2 linked regions of the Microlunatus soli genome follow. The protein of the gene in region 2 interacts with the protein of the main gene of each other region in a pairwise test. Links are inferred from orthologs where the notes say so. Each region holds a gene or a part of one and is shown on either strand. Other genes may lie near its edges.

Region 1 (15,790 bases), 5.1 Mb from region 2 along the record:
ATCTTCATGATCCTGTTGTACATCCGCGGCTTTCGCCACCCCGAGCCGTCGATCACCGTCACCGGTCTGATCGTGCTCTCCACCATCGCCATCATGATCATCACCAACAAGACCCTCAGCCCGCAGTACCTGGTCTGGATCGGTGGCCCGATGGCGGCGTTGCTGATCGGTCGGGTGCGTGATCAGCACGGACGCCTGACGGTGATCAGTCGATTCGCCGTCCAGGCCCTGGTGTTGGCGCTGCTCACCCATCTGGTCTACCCACTGACCTATTTCGGACTCTACGGCGACCGGCACGGCGCCCAGTTCGTCGCCTCGACCATCCTGCTGCTGCTGCGCAACCTCGGCCTGTTGATCTTCACCATCGCGCTGGCCGCTGCGGCCTGGCGGGCGACCGGGCAGCATCGGATCGCGGCCGCGCCGGGCGACGATCCCGCCGCGGGCTGATGATGTCGTCGCAGTCCGGCCCGCCGACCGACCTGGTGATCGGTGCCGACATCGGCGGGACCAAGACGCGGGCCGCAGTCGCCGACCGGTCCGGCCGGGTGCTGGCGGTCGCCGAGCAGCCCGCCGGCAACCCGAACGCGGTCGGCGTCGCCGCCGCTGCCGAACGGATCCGAGTCGCGGTCGAGCAAGCCCTTCGACAAGCTCAGGGACCGGGCGGGCAGGCTCAGGGATCGGCCGGGCAGGCCGTACGGGCGATCGTGCTCGGGATGGCCGGTTTCGGCACCGCGCTGGATGCCGGCGAGGAATTCCTGTCCGCCGCGCTACCCACCGATCTGCAGGTCAGACCGCGGATCGTCTCCGATCTTGCGGTCGCCTACGCCTCGGCCACCAGCCTGCCCCGCGGCACCGTGCTGATCGCCGGCACCGGCTCGTCCGCCGCCGACATCGACGACGGTGACATCGTCAGCCGGCGTGGCGGCTGGGGCTGGCTGCTCGGCGACGAAGGCGCCGGTTTCTGGTTGGGTCGAGAAGCGGTCCGCCAAGCACTGACCGAGTTGGAACACGGCCACACCGCGGGAGCACTGACCGGCGAAGTGGTCGCAGCACTGGGCATCGACGGTCCGGACCGGTTCACCGGGCTGCTCCGGGTGCCCTACCTGGACACACCGATCCGGCTGGCCGAACTGGCGCCGATCGTGACCGGCCTGGTCGACAGCGATCCGGCGGCCGCCTCGATCTGTGCCCGGGCAGCGGCCGGGCTCAGCGATCTGGTGCTGGATCTGGGACCGCTGCCGGGCAGGCCGATCGTCGTTGCCGGTTCGGTGCTGCAGTCCGCCGGCCCGATCCGTACGGCCTTCACCCAACGCATCACAGCGGCCCTCGGCAGCCCGGTCCTCCAGGCCCGATCGGGACTGGTCGGAGCGCTCTGGCTGGCGACCGGCACCGACCGGAACGGCCGGTCGACCGGCCTCGATCGGGAGCCGGCCATCCATCAGAATCTGCTGGCGACGATCGGCTGATCCGGGCCCGGATGCCGACCGATTCGACGCGGCGATCGGGCACGCCGTACCAGTCCGCCATCTGGTCTCCATCCTTGGGTAGCCTAGGGGTCGGACCGGAGGGATCCGGACCAGGCACAGAGCGATCAAAACCCGGAAGAAGGCGACTGTGGCCACCGCGCCCGACCCAAACTCCACATCAACCCAGCACGCAGACGAAGACTTCGGCGCCAACGACTGGTTCATCGAGCAGATGTACGAGCAGTACGTCGCCGATCCGAAATCGGTCGACGCCAGCTGGGCACAGTTCTTCAGCACCAACGGAGCCCCGGGCAGCAATCGTCCTGCCGCCGCGCCACCGACGAAGCCGTCGGGCGACGCCACCGCCAACGGCAAGAGCGCGCAGTCGGGCACCGCCGCACAACCGGCGACCAAGACCGCAGCTCCGGCCGCGAAGTCCGAGGCGAAGGCCTCCAGCGTGACCGCGAGCGCTGCGAAGGCGGCCGACCCCGCACCGCAGGCGGCCAAGTCCGCCCCCGCGGCCAAGGTCGAGTCCAAGACCGTTCAGCCGAGCAAGCCGACGACCGGGACCGGGCTGCCGGCCGATCCGCCGAACCCCGCGGACCGACCGGAGGTGGCGCCGGACAAGCCGGTCCGGACCGTGATGCGCGGTGCCCCGATGCGGACCGCGAAGAACATGGACGCGTCGCTGACGGTGCCGACTGCGACCAGTGTCCGGTCACTACCGGTCAAGTTGCTGATCGATCAGCGGATCGTGATCAACAACCACCTCCGCCGGGCCCGTGGTGGCAAGGTCTCCTTCACCCACATCATCGGCTACGCGATCGTCCAGGCGCTGAAAGCCGTGCCGGACATGAACGTCGCCTACGACGTCACCGACGGCAAGCCGACCCTGGTCAAGCCGACCCACATCAACCTCGGCCTGGCGATCGACCTGCCGAAGCCGGACGGCACCCGGCAGCTCGTCGTGCCGAGCATCAAGAGCGCGGAGAATCTCGACTTCGCCCAGTTCTGGGCGGCGTACGAGGAGATCGTCAAGAAGGCACGCGGCAACAAGCTCACCGTCGACGACTTCGCCGGCACCACCATCTCGCTGACCAACCCGGGCACCATCGGCACCAACCATTCGGTGCCGCGGCTGATGAACGGTCAGGGCGCGATCATCGGCGTCGGCTCGATGGAATTCCCGGCCGAGTTCCAGGGATCCAACCCCAACCGGTTGAACTCCTTCGGCGTCGGCAAGATCATGACGCTGACCTCGACCTACGACCACCGGGTCATCCAGGGTGCGCTGTCCGGTGAGTTCCTGGCCAAGCTGCACGGCCTGCTGCTCGGCGAGGACAACTTCTATCGTGACATCTTCGCCTCGCTTCGGATCCCGACCGCTCCGATCGAGTGGGCGGTCGACCGTAGCGCCGTCCACGAGGACGAAGTTTCCAAGCAGGCAAGGGTTTTCGAGTTGATCAACGCCTATCGGGTGCGCGGTCACCTGATGGCCGACATCGATCCGATCGCCTACCATCTGCGTGATCATCCCGATCTTGACGTGCAGACCCACGAGCTGACGTTGTGGGATCTGGACCGCGAGTTCGCCACCGGCGATTTTGCCGACGGCTCGGGTCTGATGACGTTGCGCAAGATCCTCGGCATCCTGCGCGACTCCTACTGCCGCACCATCGGCCTGGAATACATGCACATCCAGGAACGCGAGCAGCGCCGTTGGATCCAGGCCCACGTCGAGCGTCCGCACGAGTCGTTGCCCCGCGAGGAGCACCTGCGGATCCTGGACAAGCTCAACGAGGCCGAGGTCTTCGAGACCTTCTTGCAGACCAAGTACGTCGGCCAGAAGCGGTTCAGCCTGGAGGGCGGCGAGTCCACCATCGCGCTGCTCGACGAGATCTGCGAGCAGGCCGCCAATGATCATCTGGACGAGGTCACGATCGGGATGGCGCACCGTGGCCGGTTGAATGCGCTGGCCAATATCGTCGGTAAGTCCTACACCCAGATCTTCCGCGAGTTCGAGGGCAACATCGACCCGCGGACCGTGCAGGGCTCGGGTGACGTGAAGTACCACTTGGGCGCGGAGGGCAAGTTCACCTCGCTGGCCGGGAACACGATCAAGACCTCGATGGCAGCCAATCCCAGCCACCTGGAGGCCGTCGACGGTGTCCTGGAGGGCATCACCCGAGCCAAGCAGGACATCCTGGACAGGGGTGCGGAATACCCGGTGCTGCCGTTGTTGGTGCACGGCGACGCCGCGTTCGCCGGCCAGGGTGTGGTCGCCGAGACGCTGGCGCTGTCGCAGTTGCGCGGCTACCGCACCGGCGGCACCATCCACGTCGTGGTGAACAACCAGGTCGGCTTCACCACCACCCCGGGCGAGGGGCGCTCCTCCACCTACGCCACCGATGTGGCACGGATGGTGCAGGCGCCGATCTTCCATGTCAACGGCGACGATCCGGAGGCCTGCATCCGGGTCGCCCGGCTCGCCTACGAGTTCCGGCGCGAATTCAACAAGGACGTGGTGATCGACCTGGTCTGCTACCGCAGCCGAGGTCACAACGAGGGTGACGACCCGAGTGTCACCCAGCCGCTGATGTACGACCTGATCAGCAAGAAGCGCGGTGTCCGCAAGCTCTACACCGAGGCGCTGATCGGTCGTGGCGACATCACGATCGAGGACGCCGAGGAGGTCCTGAAGAAGTTCCAGGTCCGACTGGAGAGTGTCTTCGAGGAGGTCCGGCAGGCGGCCAACGTCCCGGTCGACACCGAATACCGGCGGGTGCCGAAGTATCCGGAGAAGACCGGCGCCAAGCACGGCACCGCGATCAGCTCGGAGGTGATGCAGAAGATCGCCGACGCCCATCTCAATCCGCCGGAGGGCTTCACCGTCCACCCGAAGGTGCAGCCGCAGCTGCAGCGCCGGGCCAAGGCGATCACCGAGGGTGGCATCGACTGGGCGACCGGCGAGCTGCTGGCGTTGGGTTCGGTGATGATCGAGGGACGTCCCGTTCGGCTGGCCGGGCAGGATACCCGGCGAGGCACCTTCGTGCAGCGGTTCGCGGCGGTCGTGGACCGGAAGAACGCCGACGTCTGGATCCCGCTGCAGCACCTGTCCCCCGATCAGGGCCGGTTCCACGTCTTCAACTCCCCGCTCAGTGAGTACGCCGCGATGGGCTTCGAGTACGGCTATTCGGTCGCCCGGCCGGAGGCGTTGGTGATGTGGGAGGCGCAGTACGGCGACTTCTCCAACGGTGCGCAGACGATCATCGACGAGTTCATCACCGCCGGCCAGTCCAAGTGGGGACAGAAGTCCGGTGTGGTGCTGTTGTTGCCGCACGGTTATGAGGGTCAGGGCTCCGATCACTCCTCGGCCCGGATCGAACGCTGGCTGCAGCTGGCTGCCGACGATGCGTTCGCGGTCGCCCAACCGTCCAACTCCGCCAGCTACTTCCACCTGCTCCGCAATCATGCGCTCGGCGCCAACCACAAGCCGCTGATCGTGTTGACCCCGAAGCGGATGCTGCGGATGAAGGCGGCGGCCTCGGAGCCGGCGGACTTCACCGACGGCCAGTGGCAGCCGGTGCTCGGCGATCCGACGATCACCGATCCGTCCACCGTCCGCCGGGTCGTGATGGCCAGCGGGATGGCCCGGTGGGATCTGATGGCCGAGCGGGACAAGCTCGGCAAGAACCAGGAGATCGCAGTCGTCTCGCTGGAGCGCTACTACCCGCTGCCGGCCGAGCAGATCGCCGCCGAGCTCGCGCGTTACGGCAACGCCGAGTCCTTCCGGTGGGTGCAGTACGAGCCGAAGAACCAGGGTGCCTGGCCGTTCCTCGCGCTGAACCTGCCCGACGCCTTGGCCGAGCACGGCGCTCGGCTGCCGCTCACCCCGGTCACCCGGGCAGCGTCCTCGGCTCCGGCCACCGGCTCGCACAAGGTGCACGAGGCGGAGCAGAAGGAGATCTACAACGCCGCCCTCGGCTGATCCTCCTCGGCAACCGACCCTTCGACAAGCTCAGAGCCTTCCAGGGTCCTGAGCTTGTCGAAGGACCGTCAACCCACACACCACGGAAACGCTGATGTACTTCACCGATCGCGGCATCGAAGAGCTCGAATCCCGGCGCGGGGACGAGGAGGTCAGCGTCGCCTGGGTGGCAGACCAGCTGCGGACCTTCGTCGATCTGAACCCCGAGTTCGAGACCCCGATCGAACGATTCGCCACCTGGCTGGCCCGCACCGACGACGATTTCGACGACTGATCACTGTCCGCTCCGGCCGATTCCTGACCTGGCGAACGGTCGGTCCAGCCATTGCGAGGACCAGGGTGGGGCATCCGTGGTGATCATCGGGCGGTGCTCTCCCGGACGATCAACTCGAAGTCGATCGTGACCTCCTCTGCCGCGGCCTTGTCCGGCGCGTTCAGCAGGGCGACTGCCCGGCGGGCGATCTGCTCGCGGTCGGTGGCGATCGTGCTCAGCGACGGTGTCGACGCCTCGCCGTAGGGGATGTCGTCGAAGCCGATCACCGCTACGTCTTGGGGCACCGCGATCCGATGCCGATGCAGTGCTCGGATCGCACCGAGTGCCAGCCAGTCGGTGGCGCAGAACAAACCGTCCGGCAGCGGTTTCCCGGTGTCGATCATCTCCTCGACCGCGCGCTCGCCGTCGATGCCGCGGACACCGGCCGTCGGCCGGAGCAGATGTTGATCAAGGTCCAGCCCGGCCGCACGCACCGCCTGTCGGAAGCCGAGATAGCGCACGTTCTGCCGCAGCGGCGGGCTGGCACCGATCATCCCGAGGCGGGTACAGCCTCGTTCGATCAGATGCTCGGCCGCGATCGCCGCGGCCGCGTGGTTGTCGATGCCGACATGCGGAGCCACGCCGTCCAGGGTCCGCTCCCCGAGCAACACCAGCGGCGTTTGGTCGGTCCGTCGGGCGATCTCCTCTGCTCCGACCGCGAGCGGATTGAGGATGATGCCGTCGACCCGGCGGGCGAATTCACCGGCCACCAGCTGTCGTTCGGCCTGGAGATCTCCGCCGGTCTGCTCGATCAGCACCACCGAACCGGCGCCGTGCGCGGCATCGATCACGTGTCGGGCGAGCGAGGCGAAGTACGGCATGTCCAGCTGCGGGACGACCAGGGCGATCATCCCGGCCCGACCGCGCGCAAGGTTGCGTGCCGAGAGGTTGGGCCGGTAGCCCAGGGCATCGATCGCCGTCTCGACCCGGGATCTGGTGGCGGCGGAGATGTGCGGGTAGTCGTTGATCACGTTCGACACGGTCTTCATCGACACACCCGCACGCTCGGCCACGTCGGCCAGCCGGGGTCGCGGTGCAGTCACGCCAGCAGACTAACCATTCAGGCTCTGTTTCGCCTCGGTCATGAACTGCGCGGCGGCCTTCGCCGGATCCGATTTGCCGAAGCCGACATCCTCGTTCAGCTTGCCGAACAGTTCCTGGATCTCGCCGTAACCCTTCGGCCAGGCCGCCGGTGGCTTGCCGACCTTGTCCTTGATCTTCTCCACGTAGGCGATCGCCTTGCCCTCCGGCGAATCCGGATCGGAGCCCAGTTGATCACGACCTGCCTTGGACGGCGGCACACCGAGCGTCAGCCCCAGGGTCTTGATCGCACCGGGGTCGTTGATCAGGTAATCGACCAGAGCCAACGCGCCCTGCTGATTCTTCGAGGTCGAGGAGACCACCCAGAAGTCCAGTGCTTTGAGGAACTGGCCGGACAGCGACCCCGCCTCCGGGCTCGGCAGCGCGGCCACCTCCAGCGGATCGTCGACCAGCGGCGCGTAGAAGGTGATCTGCTGCACCCACCCGAAGGACAGCGGCGACTTGCCGGTCGCCAGCAGGCTGGTGGCAAAGTCACCGGTCTCGGCGGTGATCGAGGACGGCGGTGCGGCCTTGCTCGACCGCAGGTCCTGCCAGTAGGCGAACCACTCCTCCAGATCCTCGGTCTGTACAGCCAGACCGGCGCCGTCCGGGGTGAAGATCTCCCGACCGCGCTGCCGCACGTAAGGCTCGAAGATCTGGATGTTCCCGCCGACATCCGGGGTGCCGTACATCCCTTTGCCTGCTTCGCCCGCATAACCCTTGGCCGCCTCGGCGAACGACTCCCAGGTCCAGTCCGCCGTCGACACTTCGGCGCCGACCTTCTGCCAGGCCGCCGGCCGGCTGAACACTGCGTGCGAGATGGAGCTCTGTCCGACCCCGTAGGTGCCGTCGTCGATCTTGCCGCTGGCGGCGACGTCGGCGTCCAGGTCGGCTGTCTTGATCGCCGAGCCGAGCTGGTCGGACAGATCGAGCAGCGCACCGCGATCGGCGTAGTCGGCGAAGTAGCTCATCGACATCCGATAGACGTCGGGTGCATTGCGGCCGGCGGTCTGGGTGGCCAACTTGTCCCAGTAGCCGTCGAAGGGTGAGAACTCGGTGGAGATGGTGACTCCGGAGTGCTTGCCGTGGTAGGCGTCCAGGGCCTTCTTCATCGCGGCATGCACCGGGTCACCGCCGTACCAGCCGACCCGGACGGCGCCTTCGGTCGCCGAACCGGAGTTCTTGCCGCCGGAACATCCGGTGGCCAGCGCGCCGGCGGCGGCAGCGGTCAGGCCGAGCAGTGCTCGGCGGGTCAACGGGCTGGTGATCGGTCCGCTCATGATTGTCCTTCCAGCGGCGGGGACTGCGTTGCCCAGCGCCAGTTGTGCTCGGCGGTCTTCGGCCGGTAGTTGCCGGTCGGAAGATCGTCGGCGATCCGGATCGTCCATCGCAGCAGGTCGGCGGTCAGTTGCTCCCGGACAGCGCGGTGGGACGGGTGGTCGTAGAGGTTGTCCAGCTCGGCGGGATCGGCTGCAAGATCGTAGAGCTCGCCGACGCCGTTCACGTCCATGATCAATTTGTGTCTGCCGCGGCGCAGCATCCGTGCGCCGCCACTCTGGGTGACGCTGTTCAGCTCGTCGAAGGTCCTGCCCTGGTAGGGAAAATGCAGTTCCGGACGCTCGTCGTCGCCGTAGGGCACTCCCCCGTAGCCGAGCTCGGCGATGATGCTGCCGAATTCTCCGGCCGGTGCGTCACCTCCGGCCAGCAGTGGGACCAGGCTGCGGCCCTGGACGCCGGCCGGGATCTCGGCGCCGACCAACTCGCACACCGTCGGCATCAGGTCGACCATCGACACCGGCTCGTCGCGGACCTGGCCGGCGACGATCCCCGGGCCGGTCAGCTGGAACGGGATCCGGGTCAACGCATCCGACATTCCGGCGCCCTTGCGCTGCAGCCCGTAGTCCCCGACGTAGTCGCCGTGATCACTGACGAAGATCACCACGGTGTTGCCCGACCGGACCCGTTCATGATCGAGCAGCCGAGCGATCTGATCGTCGATCAGCCGCAACATGCCCAGATAATTGGCCCGATAGCGACGCCACTGCTCGTCATACCCCGGCCGCTTCTCCTCCACCAGCGTCCGCAGCCAGCGGTACTTCCCGCCCTTGGTCTCGATCGCTTCCGGTCCGGCGAGACGATCCGGCACGTCGTCCTCGGCGACCAGCGAGAAGTACGGTTCGGGCACCTGGTACGGATTGTGCGGCTCGGGGAACGACACCCACCAGAACGCCGGCCGGTCCTGCTCGGTGTCGTCGATCGCCGCCAGCGCATCGCTGGTGATCCGGTAGGGCAATTGTTCCTCTACCCCGAACGGGGTCGGCGATTCGGCGACGCCATGATCAAGATCGTTCAACCAATGATCGAACTCCTGCTGGTCGGCGGTGTGTTCGGGCCCGCCGGCGTGCCAGTAGGGGCCGGCGTAGCTGTCGAAATCGTCCGGCCCGGGATGCATGTGCGGTTTGCCGGCGAAGTGCAGCGAATATCCTTGGTCGCGCAGAACGTCGAGCAGGTCCCGGTCGTAGTAGGCGTGCTGAGCGTTGCTGTTCTGCCGGACCCGATGTGCGGTCGGGAAGCGACCGGTCAGCAGACTGGTCCGGGCCGGAACACAGGCCGGATAGCTGGTGTAGGCGGCGTCGAACGCCGTCCCCTGCTCCGCCAGCCGATCCAGCCGCGGCATGCTGTCCACCGGGCACCCCGACCGCCGGGTGAACCCGACCCGATGCTGATCGGTCATGATCAACAAGATGTCGGGTGCAGGCGTCTGCTGGGTCATGGAATCCCTCGCGATCGGCGTCGAACGAAATCTACAGCGCTGTAAATGTTACCCGATCAGGATCCCGAGGTCACGGCCCCGTTCGGTGTCGACAAGGTGACGAACGGCTCTACTCGGCCGGCATCGATGGTGCTGCACTGGACGGAGAATGCCCTCGGGGGGTGATCGGCATGCGATCCTTGCTGCGATCTGCTGGGCTCTCGTTGCTGCTCGGATGGCTTCTCGTCGCCTCCCTGGTGGTCCGTGCCTCGGCAGCGGAGCCGGCACCCGGATCGTTCACCGGCAAGGGATTCGACGCCTGCACTGCCCCGACCTCCGCCGCGATGGACGCCTGGCTGGCGTCCCCGTACCGGGCGGTCGGCGTCTACATCGGCGGCAACAACCGGGCCTGTACGCAACCGCAATTGACCGCGTCCTGGGTGGCCCATCAGCAGGCGACGGGGTGGCACCTGCTGCCGATCTATCTCGGGTTGCAGGCGCCGTGCACCACCTCGAACAAGAAGCACCTGATCGATCCGGTGCAGGCCGCGACGCAGGGACGAGCGGAGGCGGATGCGGCCGTCGTCGCCGCCGGAGCGCTCGGGCTGCCACCCGGCAGCATCCTGATCTTCGATATGGAGGCCTATGCCGCCGACAACCCTCCCTGCACCGCAACCGTGCTGACCTTCCTCGGTGCCTGGACCGCACGGCTGCACGATCGCGGTTACTTCTCCGCGGTGTACGGCAGCCTGGCCTCGACGGTGCGTGACCTGGTCGAGGACTACCACTCCACCCGCCGGCCGCGGCCCGACTATCTGTACTTCGCCCGCTACGACGGGATCGCCGACACCACCAATCCGGCGATCCCGATCAGCTCCTGGAGTGGGCATCGGCGGATCCACCAGTATCGCGGCGGCCACAACGAGACCTACGCCGGTGTCACGATCAACATCGACAACGACTACGTCGACATCCGACCGTTGCCGCGGCCGAGCTTCAACGACTTCAACGGCAACGGGTGGACCGACCTGCTGGCCCGCGAGGCCGGATCGGGCGACGTGTACCTCTATCCCGGCAACGGGACCAATCTGGGCGGTCGCTCCAAGATCGCCGGTCGATGGACCGACGCCTTCGCGATCACCCGGTGGGGAGACTTCGACGGCGACCGCCGCGACGACCTGATCGTCCGTACCAACACCACCGGTGAGTTGTGGCTCTATCCCGGCACCGGGGCGGGATTGGCCACCCGGGTCCGGCTGGCGACCGGCTGGAACTCCCGCTGGGAGACCACCGCCGTCGGCGACCTCACCGCCGACGGCAACCCGGACCTGGTGGCCCGGGACCAGGCGTCGGGCTTCCTGTACCTCTACCCCGGACGCGGGCGGAGCCTGGGCACGCGGGTGAGTCTGGGGCCGGACTGGAACACGATGAGTGAGCTGACCGGCATCGGTGACCTGACCGGTGATCGGCGGCCCGACCTGTTGGCCCGGCACACCGGATCCGGCACGCTGTATCTCTACCCCGGCAACGGATCCGGGCTCGGCCCGCGGATCAGCCTCGGCGGCGGCTGGTCCAACTACCGCAATCTGGTCGGGGTCGGCGACTTCGACCGCAACGGCTACCCCGACCTGATGGCCGTCGGATCGTCGACCGGCAACCTGTACCTGTTTGCGGGACGGAAGGACGGTCTGCAATCCCGGATCATCCTGTCGCACGGGACATGGGGCGGCCGGTCGCCACTGTTCTGAATCCGCCCGTCGATCGTGGGTTCGGAACGGCACAGTGTCCGTCGATGCCGACAACCGCTGCAGTAGGCCGGCTGCCTCCGGATCTGACCCACCGATGCCGGGGACGGCCCTATGATCGGTCGGGTGTCGCGCATCCGTGTCGAACAGGCCGAACAGCTGCCGCGATTCGGCGCGCTCCGCCCGGAGCCGCCCGCGGAGGTTCTCGACCGGTTGTCCGGCGCGGAACCGGGAAGCACCTGGACAGCTCGGCAGCTGGGTGATCACGGTGGCTATCCCAACGGTGGCCTGTGGCGAGTGACCGCGGACCGGTCCCGCTCCCCAGGTCCGACAACCGCCGTGGTGAAGCGGACGGGCCCGGCCTACCTCGGCACCTTCCCTGCCTGGCATCTGCACTCCGATCAGTCCGAGCCGCACTGGTGGGGACGGGAGGCGGAGTTCTACCGATCCGAACTGGCGACCACCGGGTGGACCGACGACGTCCGGCCTGCCCGGTGCTACGTCGATGAACATGACGGCTGCTGTGATCTGTGGCTGGAGGACGTGGCCGACATCCCGGCGCCCTTCGAGGTCTGCCGACGTGCCGTCGTCGGCCTGGCCCACTGGCAGGTTGCTCATCCGGCCGCGCAGCATCGGCAACTCCCGGACAGCTGGATCCCCAGCCATCTCGCCCTCCAGGGATTGGACAACGACCGCACGCTGGCCCATCCCGGCTGGCCGTCAGCGTTCGAGCGCGGCGTCGATCCGGCGCTGCGAGAGCTCGTCCGACAGCGTCTCACCGACCCGGCCGAGATCGCCCGACTGCTGTCGGATCTACCGCAGGTGTTGACCCATTACGACTTCCACAACGGCAACATCGGCACCGTGGGCGATCGGATCGTCCTCTTCGATTGGGCCTACCTCGGGCGGGGGCCGATCGGACACGATGCGGGTCACCTGGCGCTGACCCTCGAACCACGCGGTGTCGTCGACCCGGTCCAGGCCTGGGACATCCTGCAGACCACCTACTGCGAGGCTCTGATCGACGCGGGCTGGGCCGGCGATCCTGCCGTCGTCGGCCGATCGATGGCGCTGTCCAATCGTCTTCGACTCGGCTGGGGTGTCGACCACCTGCTCGGCCTGGCCGACCGGGCGACCGAGGCTCAGCTTGCCGCCGAGTCACGACGGTTGATGTTCATCGCCCGGCTCGCTTCATGATCATCTGCTCAGGCCATTGCCCCTCCCTCGGCGGGCACTTTCCGGCGCCGACCGCTCCGGCCCCGTGCCGGCACTGATCCCGAAGAGAGTGCGCACAGCCGGTGATGACGCCACCGACGACGATCATCCGGCGGCAGACGGTGCGGCGAGCCGTTCCAACGCCGGACCAGGGCGATTGAGGTTCTCGAACGGCCGCCCGGGTCGGCTTGACATCAATCAGGCACTCCCGTCAGACTGCACACACTTGCACCAGTGAATATCTACCCACGAACCCAATTCGATGGCCCGGCGTGACGTCACGTCTTCGAGGAGGAAGAATGTCTCAGCAATCGGGCTCCCGTCGGCGCTCCGTCCCCGGATGATCGCCTCGATGTCACCGACCGCACGCGCCGTCGACGGTCTGCAAGACACCGCCCGCGCGGACATTCCGTTGTCTGTCCTGCCCGCGCAGATCGCAGAACTCGCCGTTGCGTTGTCCACCTTCAGCCCGGCGGCGGCGAGCACGGCATGATCGGACCCATGAGCAACCAGGGCCGGCCACGCTTCGCGTTCTACGGCGACGACTTCACCGGCTCGGTCGACGCCCTGCTGCAGTTCCGCCGGGCCGGGCTGTCCGGGTTGCTGCTGACCTCGCCGGATGCGCTGGCTGCGGCGACCTCTGAGCGCTGCGGCGCCGTCCCTGACGTGATCGGACTCGCCGGTCTGGCCCGCTCGCTGCCAACGGCGGAGTTGCCCGACGAGGTGCGCCCGGCGCTCCGAGTGCTGCGGGACACCGGTGCAGCGGTCGTGCAGTACAAGGCCTGCTCGACCGGCGACTCCTCGCCGACGGTCGGCAGCCTCGGACGCGTCCTGGAGATCGCCCGCGAGGAGTTCGGTGAGCTGCCGATCCCGGTCGCACTGGCGCAGCCGGATTTCGGCCGCTACACCTTCTTCGGCCACCACTTCGCCGCGGACGGGGACCAGGTGTTTCGGCTCGATCGACAACCCACGATGCGTGATCATCCGATCACCCCGGCGACCGAGTCCGATCTGCGGCTGCAGTTGGCAGCCCAGACCCGGCTACCGATCGGCGCCCTGCCCTGGACCAGTTACGGCGATGCCGGCACGGTCGCCGCAACACTGCGCGGGGATCTCCCCGACGGATCCGACCGGGGCCGGCCGGCTGCCGTGATCGTCGATGCCTTCGTCGATGATCATCTCGACCAGGTGGCCACCGCCGTCCTCGACGGCGCAGCGATCGACCGTTCCGGACAGGCCCGGTTCGTGCTCGGTTCCGGTGGGATCAGCGGAGCGCTCGGTCGCGCGTACCGACCCGCAGATCCGCTACCGGAGCTGCCCACCGACTGCCCGCCGGCCCGGCGACCGATGCTGGTGTTGAGCGGCAGCACGTCACGCCGGACCCGCGAACAGATCGCCCGTTCGAAGTGGACGGTCGTCGACCTGTTCGACCCCGGTGTCGCCGAACGTACGGCGACCGAGCTGACGGCCGGCCGCGACGTGATCGTCAGCTCGACGACGGACACCGACCTGTCGTCGGCTGCGGCAGATGCTGTCACCGACAGCGATATCCCCGGCGCACTGGCCACCGTCGGTGAACGAGTCCTGCGCAGCGGCGATCTCGCGCCGGACCGGATGATCATCTGCGGCGGTGACACCGCCGGTAACGTCCTGCGCCGTCTCGGCGTGGACGCGATCTCCATCCTTGCCCAACCCTGGGGTAACGCCGTGCTGTGCCGAGCTACCAGCAGGCACCAGCATTTGGACGGCCTGGAGTTGGTGCTCAAGGGCGGCCAGATGGGCCATCCCGACCTGTTCACCGATGTCCGCTCCGGAAACCCACAGAACTGAAGCCACGAAGGATTCCATGCTCACCGACACCAACTCCAGCCCGTACGCGATCATGACCTCGGTGCCGGCCCGCTCGGTCCGTCTGACCGGCGACGGGCCGGTCACCGCGTTGCGGCAACGAGCTCTGGACGTCACGATCCCGTCGATGGGCGCGGTGATGTTCGATCCCGAGCTGGCCCACGCCTACCAGAATTTCCTGCTCGCCTCGGGCGAGCTGGACGGTGAGCGTTCCGGGCCGCCCTTCATGGACGGCGATCTGTACAAGTGGCTGGAGTCGGCAACGGTGGCTGCCGCCGACTCCGGCGATCAGCAGTTGCTGGACCGGTTGGCCACGGCCGCGCCGGCCATCGCCAACGCCCAGCGATCCGACGGCTATCTGCAGACCAAGACGATCATCGCGCGGAACTCCGGCGAGGATGTCGAACCGCTGGAACGGTCGATGGACTTCGAGACCTACAACCTCGGCCACCTGATGACCCTGGCCTGCGTGCACCTGCGGACCACCGGCGACGACTCCTTCCTGGGACCTGCGCTGAAGGCCGCCGAGTATCTGATCACCGCGGCCGAGCAGACACCGGAACGGCTGTCCGACTGCAACATCTGCCCGTCGCACTACATGGGCACGATCGAGCTCTATCGCACCACCGGCGATCCGCGGCACCTGCGTTTGGCGACTCGGCTGCTGGAACTCCATGGTGGCAAGGGAAAGGCGGGCACTGACGACAACCAGGACGTCGTCGCCATCCGGGATCAGCGCCGCGCGGTCGGCCATGCCGTCCGCGCCAACTACCTGTACGCCGGGATGGCCGATCTGGCCCTGGAGACCGGTGATCAGAAGTTGATCACCGCACTGAACAGCATCTGGGACGACCTGATCGGCAGCAAGCTGTATGTCACCGGCGGCTGCGGCGCCCTCTACGACGGCGCCTCACCCGATGCCGGCCAGGACTACTGGTCGGTCACCAAGGTGCACCAGTCCTACGGGCGGCCCTACCAGCTGCCACAGGTGACGGCCTACAACGAGTCCTGCGCGTCCCTCGGACTGATCATGTGGGCCTGGCGGATGCTGACACTGACCGGTGAGGGTCGCTACGCCGACGAGATCGAACGGGTCATCCACAACGCGCTGCCGGCCATGATCGGCACCGACGGGGTCAGCTACTTCTACACCAACCCGTTGCGCCAGGTCCGACACCTGCCGTACCCGCTGCGCCGGCCCGGCGATCCCGGCGACACCGTGCCGCCACCGTCGCAGGAGCGCGGCCGGCAGGAGTACATGAAACACGCCTTCTGCTGCCCGCCCAATGTGGCCCGGGTGATCGCCGAACTGCCCTACTACTGCTACTCAACCGGTGCCGACGGTCTGTGGATCCATCAGTACGTCGACGGAACGGCCGAGCT
Region 2 (14,362 bases):
GGTGTTCCTGGCCGCGCTGCGGACGATCGGCGCCGTGGTCGACCATGGTACGGCCGACGACCTGGCGATCGCCTGTGTGCTGTCCACCTCCGCCCTGTCACCGATCGGCGGCCTCAGCATCTCCAACGGGCTGCGTCCCGGGCTGGCGATGTTGATCAAGCAGGTGGCCGACGAACACGGCCCGGACGGGACCCGGATCAACGGCCTGTTGCCCGGCCGGATCAGCACCGAACGCGTACAGTACCTGGACTCGTTGGCCGACGATCCCGAGGCCGCCCGCCGGGGCAGCGCGGCCCGGATCCCGCTGCGCAGGTACGGCGATCCCGACGAGTTCGGCAAGGTCGCCACCTTCCTGCTGTCGCCGGCGGCGTCGTACGTCAGCGGCAGCCTGCTGGCCGTCGACGGTGGCGCACTGCGAGCCCTATGAGCCTGTCCGCGGTCGCCGATCTGCTGACCTGTCCGAACTGTCACCGGCCGTTGTCGATCATGGATCGTACGGTGCGGTGCCCGACCGGCCACAGCTTCGACCTGGCCCGGCAGGGGTATGTCAACCTCCTCACGGGCCGGCAGCCTGCCAACGCCGACAGCCCGGAGATGATCACCGCCCGGGACCGCTTCCTCGGTGCTGATCACTATCGTGCACTGGCCGACGCGATCGCGGACCGGGCAGCCGCCGCGGTCGACGGACTGCCCGCCGAGCAGGGGCGGCCGCGGTTGGCCGAGACCGGGGCCGGCACGGGCTACTATCTGGCGACCGTCCTGGACCGGATCACCGATGCGACCGGAATCGCTACCGACATCTCGGTGCCGGCCTGTCGGCGGGCCGCACGTGCCCATGCCCGGATCGGGGCGGTGGTCGCCGACACCTGGGCCGGACTGCCGATCGCCGACGGCCACATCGATCTGCTGATGGTGATCTTCGCACCCCGTAATCCGCCCGAATTCGCGCGCCTGCTGGCCCCGGGCGGCCGGCTGATCGTCGTCACCCCGGGGCCCGACCACCTCCGGCAGTTACGCGAACCGCTCGGCCTGTTGGGCATCGAAGCAGACAAGCAGGACCGGCTGCAGGCGACGATGAGTGCGCACCTGGAGCCAGTACAGCGAGATCGGCTGCGCTATCGGCTGCGGCTGGCCGACGACGAGCTGATCGCGTTGGTCACGATGGGGCCGAATGCGCACCACACCGACGAACGGATCGCCGAGCGGGTCCGCGCGCTGCAACCGCCGGTCGAGGTCGACGTGGACGTCTGGATCTCCGAGTTCGCCCAGCGCTGAGTCCCGGCCGCGCCGTCAGCCCTCCATCTTCTCGGCGAACTGCGTGCGGTAGAGCTCGGCGTACAACCCGCCGGCGGCGATCAGTCGGTCATGATCACCGGCCTCGACGATCCGGCCGTGATCGACGACCAGGATCTGATCGGCGTTGCGCACCGTGGAGAGCCGGTGGGCGATCACCAAGCTGGTCCGTCCCTCCATCGCCCGGTCCAAGGCCCGTTGTACCGCTACCTCGGATTCGGAGTCCAGGTGCGCCGTCGCCTCGTCCAGGACGACGATCGGCGGCGCCTTCAGCAACAATCGGGCGATCGCCAAGCGTTGCCGTTCGCCGCCGGACAGCCGGTAACCGCGCTCGCCGACGACCGTCTGCAGACCGTCGGGCAGCGACCCGACAAGATCACCGACCTGGGCGGCCCTCAGCGCCCGCCAGAGCTGATCATCGGTCGCGTCCGGCCGCGCGTAGCGGAGATTGTTCTGGATCGTGTCGTGGAACAGGTGGGCGTCCTGGGTGACGTAGCCGACCGCGCCGTGCAGTGATTCCAGGGTCAGGTCGCGGACGTCGGAATCCCCCACCCGGACGGCGCCGGAGGTCGGGTCGTAGAGCCGTGCGACCAGGTGGGTGATCGTGGTCTTGCCCGCACCGGACGGACCGACCAGAGCGACCGTCTGGCCGGCGTCGGCGCGGAAGTCGATGTCGTACAAGACCGGGTTGTCCGGCCTGTTCTCGGTGGTGGCGACCAACTCGAGGCTGGCCAACGACACCTCGTCGGCGCGGGGGTAGCTGAAGCCGACATGATCAAAGGCGATCGTCGCCGGTCCGGTGTAGCCGCGGGCGTCGTCCCGGTCGGCGATCATCGGTCGCAGGTCGAGCACCTCGAAGACCCGCTCGAAGCTGACCAGTGCTGTCATGACGTCGATCCGGACGTTGGTGAGCTGGGTGAGCGGGCCGTACAGCCGGGTCAGCAGGCCGGCCAGCGCGGTCAGGGTGCCGACGCTCAACGCTCCCCCGACGGCGATCGCGCCACCCACCCCGTAGACCAGGGCGGTGGCCAGCGCAGCAACCAGGGTGAGCGCGGTGACGAACAGTCGGCCGTTCATCGCGATGCCGACCGAGATGTCGCGCACCGCCCCGGCCTTGCCGGCAAAGTTGCGATGTTCGTCGTCGCCGCGACCGAACAGCTTGACCAGCAGCGCGCCGCTGACGCTGAACCGTTCGGTCATCGTCTCCGACAGTTCGCCGTTCAGCTGCATCTGCTCGCGTGTCATGCCGGCCAGCCGACGGCCCATGATGCGTGCCGGGATCAGGAAGATCGGCAGCAGGACCAACGCCGCCACAGTGAGCTGCCAGCTCAACAGGACCATCGCCACCAGTGTGGTGATCAAGGTGATCGCGCTGGACACCACGGTGATCATCGTGCCGGTGAACGCCTGCTGGGCGCCGATCACGTCGGAGTTGAGCCGGGAGACGAGTTTGCCGGTCTGGGTCCGACTGAAGAAGGCCAGTGGCATCCGCTGGACGTGATCGTAGACCTGGGTCCGGAGGTCGAAGATCAGACCTTCCCCGACCCGCGCCGAGAACCATCGTTGGATGATCGACAGTGCGGCGTCGACGACCGCGATCACCGCGACCACAACCGCGAGCCCGACGACCAGCCCGTAGTCCTTGCCCAGCACGCCGTTGTCGATCAGGTCCTTGAACAACAGCGGTGGCACGACACCGATCGCCGCCCCGACGATCACCAGGATCAACAACGCCGCAACCTGCCAACGATACGGCTTGCCGAAGCTGATCACCCGCCGCACCAAGCCCTTCTTGAGCTTGTGCGACAGCACTTCCCGATCGCTGCGGGACAACCTGCCCAGTCCGAAGCCGAAGCCCCCGAGCCCGCGCATGCTCATCCGGTCTCACACTCCTCCGGCGCGCAATCCTTCGACACTGGGCCGACGCACCACCCGTGAACCTACTCCGCACTGCCGCGCAGCCAAGCGTCGTCATCACAGCCGGACATGACAGGGCCCGGACACCTGAGCGGTGTCCGGGCCCGGAACTGTCTTCGGTCGACGTCAGCGCTTGCGTGCCGTCTTCTTGGCCGCGGTCTTCTTGGCCGGGGCCTTCTTGGCGGTCGTCTTCTTGGCGGCGGTCTTGGCCGGGGCCTTCTTGGCCGGGGCCTTCTTGGCGGCGGTCTTGGCCGGGGCCTTCTTGGCCGTCGTCTTCTTGGCGGCGGTCTTGGCCGGAGCCTTCTTGGCCGTCGTCTTCTTCGCAGCGGTCTTGGCCGGGGCCTTCTTGGCCGCCGTCTTCTTCGCAGCGGTCTTGGCCGGAGCCTTCTTGGCGGGGGCCTTCTTGGCCGTCGTCTTCTTCGCAGCGGTCTTGGCCGGAGCCTTCTTCGCCGCCGCCTTCTTCGCGGCAGTCTTGGCCGGAGCCTTCTTCGCCGGGGCCTTCTTCGCCGCCGCCTTCTTGGCGGGGGCCTTCTTCGCCGTCGTCTTCTTGGCCGCACCGCGGGTTGCCCCGCCACGACCACGCAACTCGACGCCGGCCTCGGAGAGAACGCCGTGCACGAAACCGAACGAACGTCCGGCGTCGTCAGCGATCTTGCGGATGCTCTCGCCAGCGGTGTAGCGCTTGGCGAACTGGGACGCGAGGGTGTCTCGCTGCGAACCGGTGATCCGAGAACCCTTAGCTAATGCCTTGGCCACTCTTCCTCCTGGATGTCCAGTCACCAAGCGAGTCGCTCGATGACACCTCAGTCTGTTGACTTACGATCCATGATCGTCGTTTCATGATCAATGATCAATCATTTGTAGCATCCGGCGGGTCTTTCTGTGCAATTTAGGCGTAGATGATCAACTCATGCCCGCCTGGATCCGCCTGATCATGGCTCCATGATCGTCAACGACCGGCGATGATCACCGGTTCCTAAAGGAAACACTGATCTATTCGGGTTACTGCGGCCCGCGCTGCACACCCGCTCGCTGCGTTGCACTCCCTTGACCGGCCCCGGCCCGCCTGCCGGCGTGCGCCGTGCGATCGGGCGCGCATCGCGGGTCCGCAGCTCAGCCCGAATAGATCAGTGCTTCCTTAATCGTTTCAGTCACCACTCGACCATCATGATCAAGCCGTCGACGGGGCCGATCAGGCCAGGGTGATCAACTCTGCGTAATCGGCGGTCCACAGATCCTCGGTCCCGTCCGGCAACACCAGCACCCGATCGGGCTCGAGCGCCTCGACCGCTCCCTCGTCGTGAGTGACGAGCACGATCGCACCAGCGTAGGAGTGGATGGCGGCCAGGATCTCTTCTCTGGAGGCGGGATCGAGGTTGTTGGTCGGTTCGTCCAGCAACAGCACGTTTGCGCTGGAAACCACCAGGGTCGCCAACGCCAGACGCGTCTTCTCACCGCCGGACAGCACCTCTGCGGGCTTCTCCACATCGTCCCCGCTGAACAGGAAGGATCCCAGCACCTTGCGCACATCGGTCTCGTTCAGGTCCGGCGCGGCCGTCTTCATGTTGGCCAGCACCGTGCGATCAACATCCAGGGTTTCGTGTTCCTGGGCGTAGTAGCCGAGCTTGAGCCCGTGCCCGGCATGGACCTGTCCGGTGTCGGGTTCACCGATCCCGGCGAGGATCCGCAACAGGGTTGTCTTACCCGCTCCGTTCAGGCCCAAGATCACCACCCGGCTGCCGCGGTCGATCGCAAGATCAACGCCGGCGAACACCTCCAGGGATCCGTAGGACTTGCTCAGTCCGGTGGCCGTCAACGGGGTCCGGCCGCAGGGTGCTGGCTCGGGAAGCTTGATCCTGGCCACCCGGTCTTCGGCACGGACGGCCTCCAGTCCAGCCATCAACCTGTCCGCACGGCGGGCCATGTTCTTGGCTGCTACCGCCTTGGTCGCCTTGGCGCCCATCTTCTCTGCCTGGGTACGCAGTCGATCAGCCTTGCGCTCGGCGTTCTTGCGTTCCCGGCGGCGACGTTCCTCGTCGGTGGCGCGCTGCTGCAGATACCGCTTCCAGTTCATCGCATACACGTCGAGGACGGAACGGTTGGCGTCCAGGTGGAAGACCTTGTTGACGGTCTCGCCCAGTAGGTCGGTGTCGTGACTGATGACCAACAGGCCGCCGGAGTAGTTGATCAGGTAGGACCGCAGCCAGGCCACGGAGTCGGCGTCGAGGTGGTTGGTCGGCTCGTCCAACAGCATCGTCTCCGCATCGGAGAACAGGATCCGGGCCAATTCGACGCGCCGCCGCTGGCCGCCCGACAGCGTGCTCAGCGGCTGCTGCAGGACCCGGTCCGGAAGCCCGAGGTTGGCCGAGATCCGAGCCGCCTCGGCCTCGGCCGCATATCCGCCGGCGGCAACGAGCTGGGCCTCGACACGGGCGTAGCGGTCCATCGCCGCTTCCCGGACGCTGTCGTCGGTCGAGGCCATCTCCTCCTCGGTGCGACGCATCCGGGCGAGCACCGCGTCCAGCCCCCGGGCGGACAGGATCCGATCCATCGCCAGCACCTCGGGATCGCCGGTCCGCGGGTCCTGCGGCAGGTAGCCGACACTGCCAGCGCTGGTGATCGTCCCGGACGCAGCCTGACCGGCGCCGGCGAGGATCTTGGTCAGGGTGGTCTTGCCGGCGCCGTTACGGCCGACCAGTCCGATCTTGTCGCCGGCTGCGATCTGGAACGACGCCTTCTCCAGCAGCAGCCGGGCACCCACCCGGACCTCGACATCACGTACGACTAGCACGAACCCACGATTCCCCACTCGGCCGTTCTGGCCAAATTCATTACCCCCGGACGGTCCCGCGCACTTTTGAGGGTCCCGGGCAGGTCAAAGACTGCGCGGGACCCTCAAAAGTGCGCGGGAACCGTTTTGCGGGTGGTGACGGTCAGACGTTGAAGCCGAGCGCTCGCAACTGTTCGCGACCGTCGTCGGTGATCTTGTCCAGACCCCACGGCGGCATCCAGACCCAGTTGATCGTCGCCTTCTCCACCAGGCCCTCCAACGCGGTCGCCGTCTGGTCCTCCAGCACGTCGGTCAGCGGGCAGGCGGCGGTGGTCAGGGTCATGTCGATGGTGACCGACTGGTCGTCCTCCACGTGCACGCCGTAGATCAGGCCCAGGTCCACGACGTTGACGCCGAGCTCGGGATCGACGACATCCTTCATCGCCTCGGTGACGTCCTCCACCGACACGGCGCTGGACGCGACGGCATCGGCGGTGCCGGGCAGTTCGTCGCGCACCAGATCGGAGGGCCTGCTCTGCTCCTCCTGCTGGGGCGTCTGATGACTGGTCTCGGTCATGATCACTTCACCTTCTGATCGGTTGTTGCTGCGTCGCTCTCGGCGCCCTGGGCACGGATCACGGCGTCCTTGAACGCCGACCACCCCAGCAGGGCACACTTCACCCGAGCCGGGAACTTGGCGACCCCCAGGAAGGCGATGCCGTCCTCCAGGTCGTCCTCGTCCGGCTGGGCGTTGCCCTGGCTCTGCATCATCTCCAGGAACTCGTCGTGCAGGGCCAGGGTCTGCTCGACGGTCTTGTCCCGGACCAGTCCGGCCATCACCGAGGTCGAGGCCTGCGAGATCGAGCAACCCGCACCGTCGTAGGACACGTCGGAGATCGTGGTCCCGTCCAGGTGCACCCGCAGGGTGACCTCGTCCCCACAGGACGGGTTGACGTGGTGCACCTCGGCCTCGTAGGGGTCCCGCAGGCCACTGAAGTGCTTGGCGCGGTAGTGATCCAGGATGATCTCCTGGTACATCTCCTCGACGTCCATACTCACCGATGATCACCTGTCATTTGTCGAAGAACTTCTTGGTGTAGGTCAACGCGTCGACCAGTTGGTCTATTTCGCCCCGGGTCGTGTACAGGTAGAACGAGGCACGCGTACTGGACTGGATCCCGTACGCCTCATGCAGCGGCCGTGCACAATGGTGACCGCCACGCACCGCGACCCCGCGGGCATCCAGCATCTGCGCGATGTCGTGCGGATGGATCTGCCCGTACCTGCCCTGCAACGCGAACGACACCGCACCACCGCGGTCGACCGGCCTGCCCTGGCTGTCCAGCTCGGTCGGGCCGAGGATCGTCAGCCCCTCGATCTGCTGCAGCTCGGCCAGTGCGTAGCCGGTGATCGCCTGTTCATGATCGGCGATCGCTGCCATCGAGATGGTGTCCAGGTAGTCGGCAGCTGCGGCCAACCCGACGGCCTGCACGATCGGCGGCGTACCGGCCTCGAACCGGGCCGGCGGCGGAGCGAAGGTGGAACCGGTCATCCTGACCACCTCGATCATCTCGCCGCCGCCGAGGAACGGCGGCAGCTTCTCCAGCAGACCGTAGCGACCCCAGAGAACGCCGATCCCGGTCGGGCCGACCATCTTGTGGCCGGTGAAGGCCAGCAGGTCCACGCCCAGCTCGGAGACGTCGGTGGTCATCTGCGGGACGCCCTGGGATCCGTCGGCGATCATCGTCGCCCCCACCGCATGGGCCTGATCGGCGATCTGCCGCACCGGGTTGACCGTGCCCAGCACGTTCGACACCCAGGCGATCGAGACGATCTTCGTCCGCTCGTTGATCAGGTTGTCCGCGGCCGCCTTGTCCAGGTCGAGGCGCCCGTCCGGCGTCACCTCGAACCAGCGCAGCACGGCGCCGGTCCGTTCACACAGCAGCTGCCAGGGCACGATGTTGGAGTGATGCTCCATCACCGAGACCACGATCTCGTCGCCGGCCTGCAACGAGCTGCCCAGGGTGTGGGCACACAGGTTCAGCGCCTCGGACGCGTTCTTGGTGAAGACGATCTCCTGCGGCCCGGCAGCACCGATGAACCGAGCCAGCCGAGACCGGGCACCCTCGTAGGCTTCGGTCGCCTCCGCGCCCAGGGTGTGCATCGCCCGGGCGACGTTGGCGTAGTGGTTCAGGTAGTGATCATCGATCGTCTCGACCACGACCTGCGGCTTCTGCGAGCTGTTCGCCGAGTCGAGGTAGGCCAGCGGGAACTGACCGACCGTGCGGTCCAGGATCGGGAAGTCGCCGCGGATGGCCTCGACGTCGAACGGGATGCCTGTGGGGTCCAACGTGGTCATGATCAGCTCCGGCTAGCGGTGGTTGGTGGGATCAGTTCGCCCTGCGTGTGTCAGCTCACCTGGGCCTTGGCGGCCTGGACGTAGCTGTCGTAGCCCTCGGCCTCGAGCCGGTCGGCAAGCTCGGCACCGCCCTGATCGGCGATCCGACCGGCGACGAACACGTGCACGTGGTCGGGCTTGATGTAGCGCAGGATCCGGGTGTAGTGGGTGATCAACATGACGCCACGATCGCCCTGCTCGGTGAAGCGGTTGACACCCTCGGAGACGATCCGCAGCGCGTCCACGTCCAGGCCGGAGTCGGTCTCGTCGAGGACCGCGAACTTCGGGTTCAGCAGCTCCAGCTGAACGATCTCGTGCCGCTTCTTCTCACCACCGGAGAAGCCCTCGTTGACCGAACGGGAGGCGAAGTCGGGATCCATCCGGACCCGGTTCATGGCCTCCTTGACGTCCTTGGCCCAGGTCCGCAGCTTCGGCGCCTCGCCGTCGATCGCGGTCTTGGCCGAACGCAGGAAGTTGGACACCGAGACACCGGGCACCTCGACCGGGTACTGCATGGCCAGGAACAGCCCGGCCCGGGCCCGCTGATCAGCGGTCATGTCGACGATGTTCTCGCCGTCCAGCAGCACCTCGCCGCTGGTGATCTCGTACTTGGGGTGACCGGCGATCGAGTAGGCCAGGGTGGACTTGCCGGAGCCGTTCGGGCCCATGATGGCGTGGGTCTCACCGCTGTTGATGGTCAGGTCGACGCCCTTGAGGATCTCCTTCGGACCGTCCTCGGTCTTCACCGATACGTGCAGGTCGCGGATCTCGAGAGTGGACATAGTGTGTGGTTCTCCTGGTTTATCTGTGTGGTGATCAGCTGTGCTGTCGGTGATTCGGGTCGATGGCCGTCAGACGTCGTTGAGAGCATGATCGACATCGACGTAGATCTCGCCGTCCTCGACCTTGACCGGATAGACCGCGACCGGTTCGGTGGCCGGCAGCCCGAGCGGCTCACCGGTCTTCAGGCTGAAGCGGGATCCGTGCATGTAGCACTCGATCTCACCGTCGCCGACGTCTCCCTCACTCAACGGGATCGCCGCGTGACTGCATTCGTCGGCGATCGCATAGATCTCACCGGCGGAGTTGACGATCGCGATGTCCTCGCCGTCCACCTCGACCGCTGCCGCGGTCTCGGCAGCGAGGTCGGCCAGTGGGCAGACCCGGCGGAAGGACCCCGATTCGGACGATGCGGCGGACATCAGTGATGGCTCCCCGAGGTCGGTTCGGCCGCGAGTTCGTGCAGTTCCTCGACCGGGGCGTAGCTGCCGTCGGCGTAGGAGTCCGGGGTGCCGATGTTGATCGCCAGTTCCTTCTCGACCGCGATCATCAGGGCCTTCTCCAGGTCCGGGACGCCGATCTTGGAGATGATGTCGGCGAAGAAGCCGTGCACCACGAGGCGGCGCGCCTCGGTCTCGTCGATGCCGCGGCTGCGCAGGTAGAACAGCTGCTCGTCGTCGAAGCGTCCGGTGGTGGCCGCGTGCCCGGCGCCGAGGATCTCGCCGGTCTCGATCTCCAGATTGGGGACGGCCTCGGCCTTGCAGCCGTCGGTGAGCACCAGGTTGCGATTGGACTCGTACGTGGTGATGCCCTCGGCCGCCTTGCGGATCAGCACGTCGCCGATCCACACCGTGTGCGCCTTCTCGCCCTGCAGCGCGCCCTTGTAGTCGACGTTGGAGATCGACTTCGGCTTGTTGTGGTCGACGAACAGTCGGTGCTCCAGGTGCTGGCCGGCGTCGGCGAAATAGAGCCCGAGCAGGTCGGCCTCGCCACCGACGGAGTCGTAGTCCAGCGAGACGTTCATCCGCACCAGGTCACCACCGAAGGAAACCGCGACATGGCGCAGTAGCGCGTCCTTGCCGACATGGGCGTGCTGGGTGGAGTGATGCACCGCGTCGTCGGCCCAGTCCTGCACCGACACCACGGTCAGCTTGGCACCGTCACCGATCACGAACTCGATGTTGTCCGCGACAACGGCCGATCCCTCGAACCGCAGCACAACGGTGGCCACCGAGAACGGCTCGGCGATGATCACTGCGTGCCCGGCGCTGGCGGTCTCGGTCGAGACGCCGGTGTGGCTGAGGATCGTCGCTCCCGGAACCTCAGCCTCCTTCGGGATGGTGATCACGATCGCGGTCTCGGCTGCCTGCCACGCCCGCGCACTGACCCGGTCGCTGGGCACGTACCCGCTGCTGCCGACCACCGGATCGCTGGCCGGCACCTCGCGGGCCGTCACGCCCTCGGCAAGCTCGGTGGAGAAGGTCACGTTGCCCGCACCGAACGGCGCATCCTTGTGCAACCCGCGCAGCCGCTTCAGCGGCGTGAACCGCCAGATCTCCTCCAGCCCGTTCGGCACCGCATGATCATCGGGGTTGAACGACCCCTGCGGATGCAGATGGCTGGCCACCTTGTCCGACGTCTCGATAGCGCCGCTCACATTGTCGGTCGCAGCATCGGTAACAGTCACAGATTTCGCTTTCTCGTTCGTTCAGTTCAGACCTACACGTTGCGGTTGAGCTCGCCCCGCATCAGACCCGCCAGTTCCGGTTGAGCTCGTGCCGATCGCCACCCCCACGGAGTCCCGCCGTGGAGTTCGCAGCCCAACGACTGCGCTCAGGGCCCTTGGTCGAGTCGCTGCACAAGGTTGCGTGCGTCGGCTGGGAATGCGGAGGTTTCGCATGCTCACCCTCCGCGTACGCAAGCCGCGGCACCCGACACGGGCGGGGGTTCGGGATACGGAGCCTGGGTGTGGCGGGCGTAAAGCGAATGCCGGGCGAGCCTGCGAGCTCGGAATCGCCCCGGGCGAGGCTCCGTATCCCGAACCCCCGCCCACCAGGCACCCAGTTGCGTCCTTCGACAAGCTCAGGAACCTCCGTACGTCCCGGGAGATCAGCCGACAGCACCTTCCATCTGCAGCTCGATCAGCCGGTTGAGCTCGATGGCGTACTCCATCGGCAGCTCCTTGGCGATCGGCTCGACGAACCCGCGAACGACCATCGCCATGGCTTCGTCCTCCTCCATGCCGCGGGACATCAGGTAGAAGAGTTGATCTTCGCTGACCTTGGACACGGTGGCCTCGTGGGCCATCGAGACGTCGTCCTCGCGGACGTCGACGTAGGGGTAGGTGTCGGAACGGCTGATGGTGTCGACCAGCAGCGCGTCGCACTTGACCACCGAGGCGGAGCCGGCGGCTCCCTCCTGCACCTCGACCAGGCCGCGGTAGGAGGCCCGGCCACCGCCACGAGCGACGGACTTGGAGATGATCGAGGAGGACGTGTTCGGGGCGCAGTGCACCATCTTGGAACCGGCGTCCTGATGCTGACCCTCGCCGGCGAAGGCGACGGACAGCGTCTCACCGCGGGCGTGCTCGCCCATCAGGTAGACGGCCGGGTACTTCATGGTGACCTTGGAACCGATGTTGCCGTCGATCCACTCCATGGTCGCGCCCTCTTCACAGGTGGCCCGCTTGGTCACCAGGTTGTAGACGTTGTTCGACCAGTTCTGGATGGTGGTGTAGCGGCAGCGGGCGCCCTTCTTGACAACGATCTCGACGACCGCGGAGTGCAGCGAGTCCGAGCTGTAGATCGGCGCCGTACAACCCTCGACGTAGTGCACGTAGGCGTCCTCGTCGACGATGATCAAGGTCCGCTCGAACTGGCCCATGTTCTCGGTGTTGATCCGGAAGTAGGCCTGCAGCGGGATCTCGACGTGCACACCCTTCGGCACGTAGATGAAGGAGCCGCCGGACCAGACCGCGGTGTTCAGCGAGGCGAACTTGTTGTCACCGGACGGGATGACGGTGCCGTAGTACTCCTCGAAGAGCTCCGGGTGCTCCTTCAACGCGGTGTCGGTGTCGAGGAAGATCACGCCCTGCTTCTCGAGCTCCTCGTTGATCTTGTGGTAGACCACCTCGGACTCGTACTGCGCGGCGACACCGGCGACCAGCCGGGCCTTCTCGGCCTCCGGGATGCCCAGCTTGTCGTAGGTGTTCTTGATGTCGGAGGGCAGATCCTCCCAGCTGGCGGCCTGCTTCTCGGTGGACCGGACGAAGTACTTGATGTTGTCGAAGTCGATCCCGCCGAGGTCGGCACCCCACGCGGGCATCGGCTTGCGTTCGAACAGCTTCAGCGCCTTCAGCCGACGCTCCCGCATCCAGTCCGGCTCGTCCTTCATGTCGGAGATGTAGGAGACGACGTCCGGGCTCAGACCACGCTGGGCCTTCGCGCCGGCCTCATCGGAATCGGCCCAACCGAACCGGTACCGGCCCAGCGCGTCGAGATGTTGATCTTGGGTCTCGCCGGTGCCCGCAACCTTGGGCGCGGTGGTGCTGCTGGGGTCCTGGACCTGGGTCATATCTCAGTTGCCTTTCCCTGTGGAGGGGTTGTTCCTTGCGGCTTGTTCGGACACGTCGTCGTGTTGTCGTCGGGTGATGGTCCTGTCCAGCAGGACCTGATCCAGATGCGGTACGTGGGTGGTGCAGACGCCGTCGCCATGGGCGATGGTGGCCAGCCGTTGGACATGAACCCCGAGCAGCCGGGAGAAGGTCTCGGTCTCCACCTCACACAGCTGCGGGAACTGTTCGGCGACGTGGGCGACCGGACAGTGGTGCTGGCAGACCTGCTCACCGGCGACGGCCGGCTTGGTCGACGCCACGTAGCCCTCGTCGGAGAGCGCCGCGGCCAAGGCCTGCGCCGGAGTCATCTCCCGATCAGCCCGAATGCTCTCGGCCCGGATGCTGCGATAGCGTTCCTCGACCTGAGCCATCCGGGACCGAGCCAGCTCGGTGACCGCCTGCTGGCCGGCACTGGCAGCCAGCGCCTGCAGCGCCGCGATCGCCAACTGGTCGTAGGCCTGGTAGAAGTCGGCGCGTCCGGCGTCGGTGAGCTCGAACACCTTGGCCGGGCGACCGCGGCCACGAGCGCCGTAGACCCGCTGCTCACGGGAGGCGACATGGCCGAGCTGGAGCAGCCCGTCCAGATGCCGGCGGATCGCGGCAGCAGTCAACCCGAGCCGGCCCGCCAGCTCCGCGGCGGTGGACGGCCCTTCCTCCAAAATGGACTGCGCGACCCGCTGCCGGGTCGAGGCATCCGCGTCCGAGGACGGCACGGCATGGACCGACCCGACATCAGCAACACGCTGCGACGGGGTTTTCACAACACCAGTGTGCGCTTATTCCCCCACCACCTTCAAGCAAGGCTCCCCTAACCCCGCCGATCCCGCAGTCCAGACCAGGCCAATTCAGCGCGATATATCAAGGTTAGGCACGTTCCAGGGGTGCGGGAACGTGCCTAACCTTGATATATCGCCCTTAGTTCAGCGGCGCAGGTACCAGGCTGCGCACGTCGTGTTGCGACTACGACAGCTCCGCGATGCGCGACCGAAGGAACTGGCGCTCGGCCTCATTGTCGGCAAGCCGGAGCGCTGCGGTGTACGCGGCGAGGGCGTCGGTGCGGCGGTCGAGCCGCCGGAGCAGGTCGGCGCGGATCGCCGGAAGGTAGCGGTAGCCGCTCAGCCGGGGCGTCTCGGCGAGTCGGTCCACCTCGCGCAGCGCGGCCGCCGGTCCGTCGACCATGCCGACCGCGACCGCTCGGTTCAGCGCAACCACCGAGGACGGCCAGACCGCCAGCAGACCGTCGTACAGCTGAAGGATCTGCGGCCAGTCCGTCTCGGCGTAGCTCGGCGCGAACGCGTGCAGCGTCGCGATCGCCGCCTGTAACGCGTAGCGCCCGGGCGCCCCGCCCCGCATCGACTCCAGCACCAGCCGATCGGCCTCGGCGATCTGGTCGCGATCCCAGGTCGTCCGGTCCTGGTCGGCCAGCAACACCAGTCGGCCGTCGGGCGCCATCCGTCCCGGTTGGCGGGCATGGTTGACCATGATCAACGCCAACAGGCCGGTAACCTCCCGCTCGGTCGGCAGCAGGTCATGCAGCAGGCGGGCGAGTTCGAGCGCCCTGAGCTCCAGATCACTGCGGGCCAAGGCAGGC

Evidence for each region.
Region 1: the proteins of BLU38_RS03685 (region 2) and BLU38_RS27020 interact in binary tests that used the Escherichia coli proteins (3 or more experiments, as listed by UniProt). The link is inferred for Microlunatus soli from one-to-one orthologs.

Annotation. Positions count from the first base shown.
Region 1 is NZ_LT629772.1:5,896,374-5,912,163, reverse strand. Bases 1,287-5,654 are described here. They hold BLU38_RS27020 (multifunctional oxoglutarate decarboxylase/oxoglutarate dehydrogenase thiamine pyrophosphate-binding subunit/dihydrolipoyllysine-residue succinyltransferase subunit), read left to right. Parts: upstream 1,287-1,614; coding sequence 1,615-5,454; downstream 5,455-5,654. Other genes in these bases: BLU38_RS27015 (DUF6104 family protein), read left to right, coding at 5,549-5,654; BLU38_RS27025 (N-acetylglucosamine kinase), read left to right, coding at 1,287-1,466. Also shown: BLU38_RS27030 (glycosyltransferase family 87 protein), read left to right, coding at 1-447; more of BLU38_RS27025, read left to right, coding at 447-1,286; more of BLU38_RS27015, read left to right, coding at 5,655-5,728; BLU38_RS27010 (LacI family DNA-binding transcriptional regulator), read right to left, coding at 5,812-6,810; BLU38_RS27005 (ABC transporter substrate-binding protein), read right to left, coding at 6,820-8,127; BLU38_RS27000 (sulfatase-like hydrolase/transferase), read right to left, coding at 8,124-9,620; BLU38_RS26995 (glycoside hydrolase domain-containing protein), read left to right, coding at 9,791-11,347; BLU38_RS26990 (phosphotransferase), read left to right, coding at 11,471-12,541; BLU38_RS31080 (hypothetical protein), read left to right, coding at 12,912-13,052; BLU38_RS26985 (four-carbon acid sugar kinase family protein), read left to right, coding at 13,061-14,389; BLU38_RS26980 (glycoside hydrolase family 127 protein), read left to right, coding at 14,406-15,790. UniProt on the Escherichia coli protein: E1 component of the 2-oxoglutarate dehydrogenase (OGDH) complex which catalyzes the decarboxylation of 2-oxoglutarate, the first step in the conversion of 2-oxoglutarate to succinyl-CoA and CO(2).
Region 2 is NZ_LT629772.1:773,681-788,042, forward strand. What follows is about bases 3,703-6,642. They hold BLU38_RS03685 (ABC-F family ATP-binding cassette domain-containing protein), read right to left. Parts: upstream 6,002-6,642; coding sequence 4,403-6,001; downstream 3,703-4,402. Other genes in these bases: BLU38_RS31545 (helix-turn-helix domain-containing protein), read right to left, coding at 3,703-3,966; BLU38_RS03690 (metal-sulfur cluster assembly factor), read right to left, coding at 6,144-6,557; sufU (Fe-S cluster assembly sulfur transfer protein SufU), read right to left, coding at 6,560-6,642. In the rest of the region: BLU38_RS03665 (SDR family oxidoreductase), read left to right, coding at 1-427; BLU38_RS03670 (putative RNA methyltransferase), read left to right, coding at 424-1,275; BLU38_RS03675 (ABC transporter ATP-binding protein), read right to left, coding at 1,291-3,171; more of BLU38_RS31545, read right to left, coding at 3,337-3,702; more of sufU, read right to left, coding at 6,643-7,033; BLU38_RS03700 (aminotransferase class V-fold PLP-dependent enzyme), read right to left, coding at 7,053-8,315; Fe-S cluster assembly ATPase SufC, read right to left, coding at 8,390-9,160; BLU38_RS03710 (non-heme iron oxygenase ferredoxin subunit), read right to left, coding at 9,230-9,580; Fe-S cluster assembly protein SufD, read right to left, coding at 9,580-10,845; Fe-S cluster assembly protein SufB, read right to left, coding at 11,268-12,731; BLU38_RS03725 (helix-turn-helix transcriptional regulator), read right to left, coding at 12,735-13,484; BLU38_RS03730 (RNA polymerase sigma factor), read right to left, coding at 13,732-14,362. UniProt on the Escherichia coli protein: Genetic data indicate it may be involved in ribosome assembly or function.